Regions from separate parts of the Cupriavidus malaysiensis genome, predicted to be linked through region 1. Evidence: predicted binding sites of a transcription regulator. Region 1 holds the regulator's gene; the other holds the start of a gene.

Evidence for each region. The regulator sigma-54, encoded in region 1, starts transcription at its own class of promoters, with help from an activator protein. The targets are predictions, from matches to a motif close to TGGCANGNAANCTGCTTT.
Region 2: the regulator sigma-54 is predicted to act here: its motif matches at 2,209-2,226, upstream of BKK80_RS28970 (isopenicillin N synthase family dioxygenase).

Annotation. Positions count from the first base shown of each region.
Region 1 is NZ_CP017754.1:834,163-839,217, forward strand. It holds gene BKK80_RS03635 (PsiF family protein) at 1-104, opposite strand, end outside; gene hprK (HPr(Ser) kinase/phosphatase) at 281-1,252, opposite strand; gene ptsN (PTS IIA-like nitrogen regulatory protein PtsN) at 1,332-1,787, opposite strand; gene hpf (ribosome hibernation-promoting factor, HPF/YfiA family) at 2,173-2,523, opposite strand; gene BKK80_RS03655 (RNA polymerase factor sigma-54) at 2,573-4,048, opposite strand; gene lptB (LPS export ABC transporter ATP-binding protein) at 4,149-4,943, opposite strand; gene lptA (lipopolysaccharide transport periplasmic protein LptA) at 4,999-5,055, opposite strand, start outside.
Region 2 is NZ_CP017755.1:2,134,231-2,139,285, forward strand. It holds gene BKK80_RS28960 (RidA family protein) at 1-119, opposite strand, end outside; gene BKK80_RS28965 (helix-turn-helix transcriptional regulator) at 214-885, shown strand; gene BKK80_RS28970 (isopenicillin N synthase family dioxygenase) at 934-1,932, opposite strand; gene BKK80_RS28975 (ABC transporter substrate-binding protein) at 2,581-3,606, shown strand; gene BKK80_RS28980 (isopenicillin N synthase family dioxygenase) at 3,621-4,637, shown strand; gene BKK80_RS28985 (glyoxalase/bleomycin resistance/extradiol dioxygenase family protein) at 4,634-5,055, shown strand, end outside.

The DNA of each region.
Region 1 (5,055 bases):
TTGTCCTGCTGGGAGTTGGCCGCCGCGGGCGCCGAGCCTTGGGCGAATGCTCCCGTGGCGAACAGCGGGGTCAGCAGTGCACAGATCGCGATCATCTTCTTCATGCTCTTCTCCTGGCTGTGGAAGACTTCATGGCCGCGTGCCATGCCGGCGCCGCGGTGTCTGACTGGGCTCGATGCCCACTACCGCACACAACGGCGCGCCGCCGGCCTGCGTTGACGGCCGCGCCCGTGTTCCTGTAAGCAATTGCAAGCAGCGGCCGGCGGCATGCCGGCCGGCGTCAGAGCAGTCTTCCCTGGCCCCGCGAGACCGCGTCGGCCTGCATCGCGGCCCGCTGGCGGTCCATGAAGTCGCGCAGCGTGTCGATGCCGCGCAGGCGCAGGATGGTGTTGCGCACCGCAGCCTCGACCAGCACCGCCAGGTTGCGGCCGGCCGCAACCTGGATCTTCACCATGTGGATCGGCAGGCCCAGTACGTCCAGGTACTGCGAATCGAGCGGCAGCCGCTCGAACTCGCCGTCGTTGCGGCGCACCAGTTGCACCACCAGCTTGAGCTTCATCTTCCGGCGCACCGCCGTCTCGCCGAAGATGGTCTTGATGTCGAGCAGGCCCAGGCCGCGCACCTCGAGCAGGTTCTGCAGCAATGGCGGGCAGCGTCCTTCGACGAAGTCCGGACCCAGGCGCACGAAGTCGACCGCGTCATCGGCCACCAGGCCGTGGCCGCGCGAGATCAGTTCCAGGCCCAGTTCGCTCTTGCCCAGGCCAGATTCGCCCATGATCAGCACGCCCATGCCGAGAATGTCGAGGAATACCCCGTGCATGGTCACGCGCGGCGCCGAGATGCGCGACAGGTAGAGGCGCAGGTGGTCGATCACGGCCGCCGAGGATACCGGCGTGGTGAACAGCGGTGTGGAAGAGCGCGTGCAGCGCAGTTCCAGGTCGGGCGGTGGCTCCATGCCGTCGGCGACCACCAGGAAGGGCGGCTCGAGCAGGATCAGCTCGCCCATCTGCCGCTTGCGCATCTCGTCGTCCAGCCGCTGGTAGTAGGTGATCTCGGGTTTGCCGAGGACCTGGATGCGGTTGGGGTGGATCAGGTTCAGGTGGCCCACGAGGTCGGCGGCCGAGGTGGCTTCGCGGGCGAAATCCACGTCGAAGGCGCGATCCGCCCCCTCGAGACCCGCCACCCATGAGAGTTTGAGGTCGGCTGCGTTGTCGTCGAAGATGGACTGGGAAGAAACGCCGGTGAGTTCCATGCGGGGGAGTCTGGTGGGGCTGGAAAGCGCTAGGACCCGCCGCCGGTGCCTTGGCCCGCGCCTGCGGGCGGAGCGCCGGTCAGGGATGCCATTCGGTCAGGAGCTGGTGCACGGCTTCGGGCGTCGGCAGCGTGGCCAGGCCTTCGCGCATGTCGCGGTCGGACAGCAACTGGGCGATCTCCGACAGGATCTCGAGATGTTGCTGGGTGGCCTGCTCGGGTACCAGCAGGAAGATCAGCAGCGACACCGGCTTGCCGTCGGGCGATTCGAATGGGATCGGCTCGGCCAGACGCATGAAGGCGGCCAGCGGTTGCTTCAGGCCCTTGATGCGGCCATGCGGGATGGCCACGCCCGCGCCCAGCCCGGTCGAGCCCAGCGACTCGCGCGCGAACAGGTTGTCGGTGACCGTGGCCCGCGCCACGCCATGGTTGTTCTCGAAGAGGAGTCCGGCCTGTTCGAAGACGCGCTTCTTGCTGGTGACGCTGACGTCGAGTGTGATGTTGCCTGGCGGCAGCAATTTGGCCAAACGGTTCATGGCAGGTGCGCAGGGATTCCAGATAAGCGGCCCGGTGCGCTGCGCGCCCGGCCGGGTCAAAGAGGCGGAATATCCGCTCGCTCCGCCGGTCGGGCGCCGGCATGCGGAGTATCGGACCATTATAGAGCAGCCCGCCCGCCTTCTTGTGCGGCGCGCAAGCCGCGGTCCCGGCGGTAGCGGCGACTCATGTATTGGAGAGCATACACTGCGTCGCGCCACTTGCGAACTCCCCCGGACGAGGGCGTGTACGGGGCGTGCACGCGAGCCGGTCCGCCAAAAGCAAAAAACCGCGCTTTATGCGCGGTTCGTGGTCTGGCCCTTGTGCTGGTGGCCGACGGGCGGCCTCAAGGCAGATCAGGCAGATTGTTCTTATTGTTTTCTCTGGCTATTGCTGCATCTGTGCGGCAGCCATCTGGTACTTCACGGATTCCCGGTCGTGGCTCTGCACGCGGTCCTTGTACCGGATGACCTGACGGTCCAGCTTGTCGACCAGTGCGTCGATCGCCGCATACAGGTCTTCGTGGTGCGCCTCGACGAAGATGTCCTTGCCCTTCAGATGCAGATTGATTTCCGCGTACTGACGCCTGTCCTTTTCCTTGTGGTTGTCGACAGAGAGCAGCACGCTAACGCCGATGACTTGATCGAAATGCCTGACGATACGCTCCAGCTTCGTTTCCACGTACTCACGCAGGGGTGGCGTGATGTCCAGGTGGTGTCCACTGATCTTGAAGTTCATAGCGCTTCTCCTTCTGAAAGAGCCACACCAGGCAGGCGATGCGGCTCGGCTACAAAGACTTGCGGAGATTGACTGCCGGGATCTTCAGCGCTTCTCGGTACTTGGCGACCGTCCGGCGCGCCACGACGAAGCCCTGATCGCCCAGCAATTCGGCAATTCGGCTGTCGGACAGGGGATTCTTCGGGTCTTCGGCTCCTATCAGTTGCTTGATCAAGGCTCGGATAGCCGTTGATGAAGCAGCGCCGCCCGTTTCCGTGGACACATGGCTGCCGAAGAAGTACTTCAGCTCGAAAGTGCCCATGGGGGTGGCCATGTATTTGTTAGTCGTCACCCGAGAGATGGTTGACTCGTGTAATCCCAGTGTATCGGCAATCTCCCGCAAAACCAAGGGGCGCATCGCAATTTCACCGTGGCTGAAGAAGTTCTTTTGACGCTCGACAATGGCCTGTGCGACACGCAGGATGGTGTCGAAGCGCTGCTGGATGTTCTTGATCAGCCAGCGGGCTTCCTGCAGTTTCTGCTGCAGGCCGGCGGCACCGGATTCGCCCTTGGCGCCGCGCAGGATCTGCGCGTACATGTCGTTGATGCGCAGGCGCGGCATCACGTCGGGATTGAGTTGGGCGATCCAGCCGCTGCCGCTCTTGCGCACGAACACGTCGGGCACGACGAAGTCGGCCTGCGGACGGTTGTAGGCGTGGCCCGGATACGGTGCCAGCGAGCGGATCAGGTCATGTGCTGCCTTCAGCGCCGTCTCGTCCACCTGCAGCGCCTTCTTCAAGCGCGTGTAATCGCGCGCGGCCAGCAGTTCCAGGTGGTGGTTGACGATGCCCAGCGCCAGCTCGCGCTGCGGATGCGACAGCCGCCGCAGCTGCAGCGCCAGGCATTCGGCCGCATTGCGCGCTCCCACGCCGGGTGGATCGAAGCTCTGCAGCAGGGCCAGCATGGCCTGCACTTCCTCGATCTCGAACTCCAGCTCTTCGGGCAGCTCTTCGCAGATCTCCTCGAGCGTGGCGCTGAGGTAGCCGTCGTCGTCGAGCGACTCGATCAGGAAGATGGCCAGGCCCTTGTCGCGCGCCGAGATCTTCAGCGGCGCGAGCTGTTCCATCAGGTGCTCGCGCAGGGTCGGCTCGGCGTCGCGCAGTTGCAGCGGCGCCTTCTCGTCTTCGTCGCCCTGGGGGCGACGCGCGAAGTCGTCCAGGCTCCAGTCGCTGCCGTAGTCGTCGGCGCCGTCGCCGAAGCGCTCTTCATCGCCGCCGCCCTCGTCGCTGCGTGCCTCGCCATTGCCCTGCGCTTCGGCCGGGGCCGGCGCGGGTGCGCTCTGCACGTTGATGCTGCCATCGGCGGCCACCCGCAGCGGGCTCTCGATCCAATCGTTTTCGCGCTCGAGCAGAGGGTTTTCGATCAGGGCCTGCTCGACTTCCTGCTGCAGTTCGAGCGTGGAAAGCTGCAACAGCCGGATCGACTGCTGAAGCTGTGGCGTCAGTGCGAGATGCTGGGAAAGGCGGAGCTGAAGCGAAGGTTTCATGCGGCCTATTCTATGCCCATCCGCAGCGCGATGGAACGAAAATTGCTAACGTTCCTGCCGCTTTGTCGCGGTCCCGCGCCGGCGAGGCGCGGCCACCGCATCACATGCGGAAGTTCTCGCCCAGGTAGACCCGGCGCACCGATTCGTTGGCGATGATTTCCTGCGGGCGGCCCTCGGCCAGCACCGCGCCCTCGCTGATGATGTAGGCGTGGTCGCAGATGCCCAGCGTCTCGCGCACATTGTGGTCGGTGATCAGCACGCCGATGTTGCGCGCCTTGAGGAAGCTGACGATACGCTGGATCTCGCCCACCGCGATCGGGTCGACACCGGCGAACGGTTCGTCGAGCAGGATGAAGCGCGGGGCCGAAGCCAGCGCGCGCGCGATTTCCACGCGCCGGCGCTCGCCGCCCGACAGAGACAGCGCGGGATTCTGGCGCAGGTGGGCGATCTGCAGGTCGTCGAGCAGCGCGTCCAGGCGGCGCTCGATCTCCTGCGCCGACAGCGGCTTGCCGTCGACGATCTGCAGCTCCAGCACCGCGCGGATGTTCTCCTCGACGTTGAGCTTGCGGAACACCGAGGCCTCCTGCGGCAGGTAGGACAGGCCCATGCGCGCGCGCTCGTGGATGGCCAGGCCGCTCAGGTGCAGGCCGTCGAGCACGATGTCGCCTTCGTCCAGCGCCACCAGGCCGACGATCATGTAGAAGGAGGTGGTCTTGCCGGCGCCGTTGGGCCCTAGCAGGCCGACCACCTCGCCGCTCTTGACGTCGAGCGAGACGTCCTTGACCACCGTGCGCGAGCCATAGCGCTTCTTCAGGTGGCGTACCGTCAGCGTGCTGCCGCCGGCGGACTGGCCGTTGCTGGCGGTGGCGGCGGGGGCGGTCTGGGTATCGGTCATGAGGGCAGTGCGTTGGGAGCGCCTGGCGCGCTGGATGCGTTGCGTTCGGCTGGGTTCAGGACTTGGACGGCGCGGGTGCGGACTTCAGCTCCAGCGGCGGCGCTGCCGGCGC
Region 2 (5,055 bases), on a different replicon from region 1:
GGATTGAGGAAGGCCAGCGCGCGTGCCGGCCGGGTATCGGACGATCCGGCCGACCCGGACGATCCGGACGATCCGGCCTCGTCGAAGGAGGTGAGATGCGAGAAGGTGTCTGGCTGCATGAGGTGGCTCCTTTTTGCCATGCGCCAGGGCCCTCGACAGCGAGGCGGCCCCGGCCTAATATCCAAGAATTCCGTTGGATATTAGGCCTCCCCAGTGAATTACACAACAAATCCCTTGGATAATTCAGGGAATCCGCAGCCGTCGGATCGCATCCTCTTCTTGCTGAAAACGCGCGGACCGGCCTCGACCGCGCAGATTGCCGAGCGCCTGCAGATCACCGCCGAGGCCGCGCGCCAGCAGGTGCAGAAGCTGCTCGCGGCCGGCCTCGTCGAAGGGCGGCGCCAGGCCGCGGCCGGCGCCGGGCGCCCGCGCCAGGAATGGGAATTGAGCGCGGCCGGGCAGGCGCGCTTTCCCGACACCCACGCACAGCTCACGGTGCAGCTGATCGGCTCGATCCGCCAACTGTTCGGCGAAGCCGGGCTGGACAAGCTGATCGGGCAGCGCGAGCAGCAGGCACGCGAGGACTACACGCGCGCCTGCGCCGGCGAGGCCACGCTACCCGAGCGCGTGCGCCGGCTCGCCGCGCTGCGCGAGGCGGAAGGCTATATGGCACGGGTCGAGCGCGACGGCGAGGATTGGCTGCTGATCGAAGACCACTGCCCGATCTGCGCCGCCGCGCAGACCTGCCAGGGCTTCTGCCGCGCCGAGCTGCAGGTGTTCCGCGAGGTGCTCGGCGCGCAGGCGCGCGTCGAGCGCGAGGAGCATCTGCTGGCCGGCGCGCGGCGCTGCGTCTACCGCGTCAGCGCCGCCGGTGAGGTGCCATGAGCGATGCTGCGAGCGATGCCAGGCGCGGCGCCATGATTTCCGGCGCCTTCAGTACGCCTTGAAGTTCGCGCTGACGCGCTGCTTGAGGTAGTCGCCCGCGCTGATCGGCGGGTACTTGCCGGCCGGTCCCGCGATGATGGCATCGCGGTTGGCCTGGCAGAAGAAGGCGATGCTGTAGCGCGCACCCATGGACTCGTGCGGCGCCGGATTCCTGACGCGGTGGAAGTTGGAAGGCAGCCGGTCGTCGCTCCAGCGCATCAGCATGTCGCCGATATTGCAGGTGATGACGGTCTCGTCGGGTTCGATCGAGGTCCATTGCTGCGCCTCCATCTCCTTGCCCGGGCAGACCTGCAGGCCGCCCTGCCCGGTGCGCTGGAACAGCAGCGTCAGGCAGTCGAAGTCGGTGTGGGCGCCGGCGCGCCACAGGCCGAGCTTGTCCTGGTACTCGGGCGGGATCGCATAGTAGTGCAGCAGGCGCAGCGTGCTCTGGTACTCGGGCGAGGCGGGCGCGTGCGCGCGCGTGAAGAAGTCGCTGTCGAAGCCCAGCTTGTCGGCGAAGCACGACAGCACTTTCATGCCTACCTCCCAGCACTGCGCCTCGAAGGCGAGCAGGGTGGACTGGAAGCCGGCCAGGGCTTCCTCGCCCGGCCACAGGCCGTCCATGTGCGGGCGCGTGATCTGGTAGGACTCCTTCTGGTCCGGCGTGCCGGTCGACGGCCGCACCTGGGCCTTGCTCTCCCAGCCGGCATTGAGCGCCTTCTTGAGCGGGTGGCGCGCCTTGACCGCCTCGGGCAGGGCGAAGAAGCGCTCGGTCATGGCGAAGGCCTCGTGCACCCGTGCGAGATCGATGCCGTGGTTGGCGACCTGGAAGAAGCCGACCTCGGTGGCAGCCTGCCAGAGCTGGTCGGCGATCTCGGCCTTGCGGCGCGCGAAGTCGGACAGGTCGATGCGGCGGATCTCGCGCGCATGGGTCTCGGAGCCCATGGCACCCATGCGCGACTCCTTGCGCAGCTCGGCGAGGGCCGAGCCCGCCCCTGCCGCGGTCATGGCGTCGGCATCGGCGGTGGCAAGGGAAACGGCGGGGATGGCGGTGGTCTCGTTCATATGGATTCTCCTGGTACGGGATGAGGATGGCCGGACCGCGCAGCGCCGGCCGACCGGGTACCGGGAGCAGCGTCCCGCCAGCGCGGCCGCATCGCCCCCGGGCCCCGGCGGCGGCGAACACAGTGTTCGCGGCGCGCGGACCGCAAGAGCAATTCCCGGCCTGCCGTCGCATGCCCGGCATGCACACGGCTGGTGAACGCTTCTACTCTTGCCCGGGATCAAGCAGGTTCCGGGCCAGCGCCCGGCGCGCCGTTCGCGCCCATGGCGCGCACCGCCGCGGCGCCACGCCACCTCGGCGGCGCCGCCAGCCGGTGCATGCAGCAGGCGGCCCGCACCAATCCGGCCGGCGGCGCAGCATCCACGCACCGTCAGCGCACCATCAGCGCGCCGCCGGCTCGCCGCTTCACCCCATGGCACGGTTCCTGCAAAAACGCTGCAGGAGTAGAAGCGTTCAGCGGCCCCGCCGCCCGGAAATTGCTCCAACGAGGTGCGACGCCGCCACCCGCCGCCGCGCGACCCCGCGCATGCCATGCCGCTTCCGGCGGCCGCACCGGTGACCGACCGTCATTCGCCACGAGGGCAAGGACCACCATGCAACGACGCTCCCTGTTACGCGCCGCCGGCGCGACCGCCCTGCTAGCCGCCACGCCGTTCGTGCGTGCCACCGGCTCGCAGCAGAAGTTCAAGTTCAACCTGGGCTGGAAGGTGGAAGCCTCCGGCGCCGGCTTCCTGCTCGCGCAGCAGCGCGGCTACTACAAGGCAGCCGGCCTGGACCTCACCATCGATACCGGCAACGGCTCGTCCTCGGCCATCAGCCTGGTGGCCGGGGGCGCCTACGACTGCGCCTCGGCCGACCTGGCCAGCATGATCGAGTTCAACGTCAACAACCCGTCCGCCGCCCTCAAGGCGGTGGCGATCCAGTACGACCTGAACCCCAACGCCATCCTGGTGCGCAAGGGCGGCCCCATCGCCCGCCCGGCCGACCTGGCCGGCAAGCGCATCCTGGGCCAGCCCTTCAATGCCTCGCGCAAGCTGTTCCCGGTGTTCGCCAAGGCGCAGGGCTTCGACGCGGCCGGGGTGCAGTGGGAAAACGTCGCGCCGGACCTCGGCGACACGCGCTTCGCCAAGGGCGACTTCGACGCCGCCGCCTACTTCTTCTTCACCGGCCTGCTCAATCTCAAGGCGCGCGGCATGGGCCCCGAACACCTGACCGTGTTCCGCTTCTCCGACTACGGCATGAAGTCCTACGGCAACGGCCTGGTGGCCAACCGCCGCGCCATGGCCGAGCCGGAGGTCCTGCGCGCCTTCGTCAAGGCGTCCACGCGCGGCTGGCTCGATGCCATCGCCGATCCCAAGGCCGGCGCCGCCGCCGTCAAGGCGCGCGAGCCGCTGGCCGACGAGACGCTCGAACTGGAGCGCCTGCGCCTGATCGTCGACGGCACCATGAAGACCCCCGACACGCGGCGCGACGGCTGGGGCGCGGCCACCACCGCGCGCCTGCAGGCCACCCTCGACGAGACTGCCGGCGCCTTCGGCCTGAAGACGGCGCCGGCCCCGGCCGACATCTGGAGCGAGCAGTTCCTGCCCGCCGCGGCCGAGCGCCGCCTCAAGGCCTGAGGGAGGGACACGCCATGGCCCTTCCCATCCTCGACCTCACCGATGCCCTCGCGCCGGGCGCGCCGCGCAGCGCCGAGGTGGCGCGCCAGCTGCGCGCGGCCGCCATGTCCAGCGGCTTCTTCTACGTGCGCCAGCACGGCGTCGATGCCGCCCAGGTGGCGCGGCAGTTCGCCCTCGCCGAGCAACTGCTCGACCTGCCCGCCGCCACCCGCGCGGCGCTGGCGATGCGCAACTCGCCCACCCTGCGCGGCTTCGAGAACCTCGGCGAGCAGACCCTGGACGAGCACGCCCGCCCCGACCTGAAAGAGAGCTTCTTCTGCGGCATGGCCTATCCGGACCAGCATCCCTATGTGCTGGCCGGCTACCAGTCCTACGGCCACAACCAGTGGCCGGCCGAACTGCCCGGGGCACCGGCGCAGTGCGAGGCCTACATCCAGGCCATGCTGGCGCTGTCGCGCCGCCTGATGCAGCTGATCGCGCTGTCGCTCGACCTGCCCGAGCACTACTTCGACCACACCAGCGACAGTCCCATGGTGACGCTGCGCATGGTCCGCTATCCGGCCCATCCGGCCGATGCCGACACGCGCACCTTCGGCGCCGGCGCCCACACCGACTGGGGCTGCGTCACGGTACTGGCCCAGGACGCGCACGGCGGCCTGGAAGTGTGCATGCCGGACGGCAGCTGGGTGGCGGCCACGCCGATCGACGGCTGCTTCGTGGTCAACCTGGGCGACATGATCCCGCGCTGGACCAACGGCCTCTACCACTCCAACCCGCACCGCGTGCGCAACGTGCATTCGGGCGGCGCGCCGCGCTATTCGATCCCCTTCTTCTACGAACCCGACTACCTGGCCCGCATCGAGCCGGTGCCGGGCGTGGTGCCGGCCGGCGAGGCCCCGCGCTTCGCGCCCTGCACCGCCGGCGAGCACCTGCGCGAGATGTACGACAAGACCTACGGCCTGCAGCGCGGCCCGGCTGCCGCCGGCCAGGCCGGACACGCCGGCGTCGCCGCAGCGGGAGAGCCCGCATGAAGCTCTGGTTCCATCTGCTGTGCCGCGACATCGAGGCCCAGTGCGGCTTCTACGGCGCGCTGCTGGCGCTGCCCGAAGCCGTGGCGAGCCGTTCGCCGATCTACCGCGCGCTGGAGGCGCCAGGCTTCCAGTTCGGCTTCAACGCCGCCCCGGCCTATGCCTTGCTGGCGCTCGAAGACCGCCGCCCGCAGGCCGGCGCGGGCGCGCCGCCGGTGGTGGCCTACCCGACGCTGATGCTGGACGCCCCGCACGCGGTCGATGCCGCGGCGCGGCGCGCAACGGCGCTGGGCGGACGCCTGCGCAAGGGGCCCTATCCCACCTACTACGGGCAATGGCAGGCGGTACTGGAAGACCCCGAAGGCAACGTCTTCCGCGTCGCCTGCATCGGGCTGCCGGACGGCGTCGAGCGGCCGGCGCT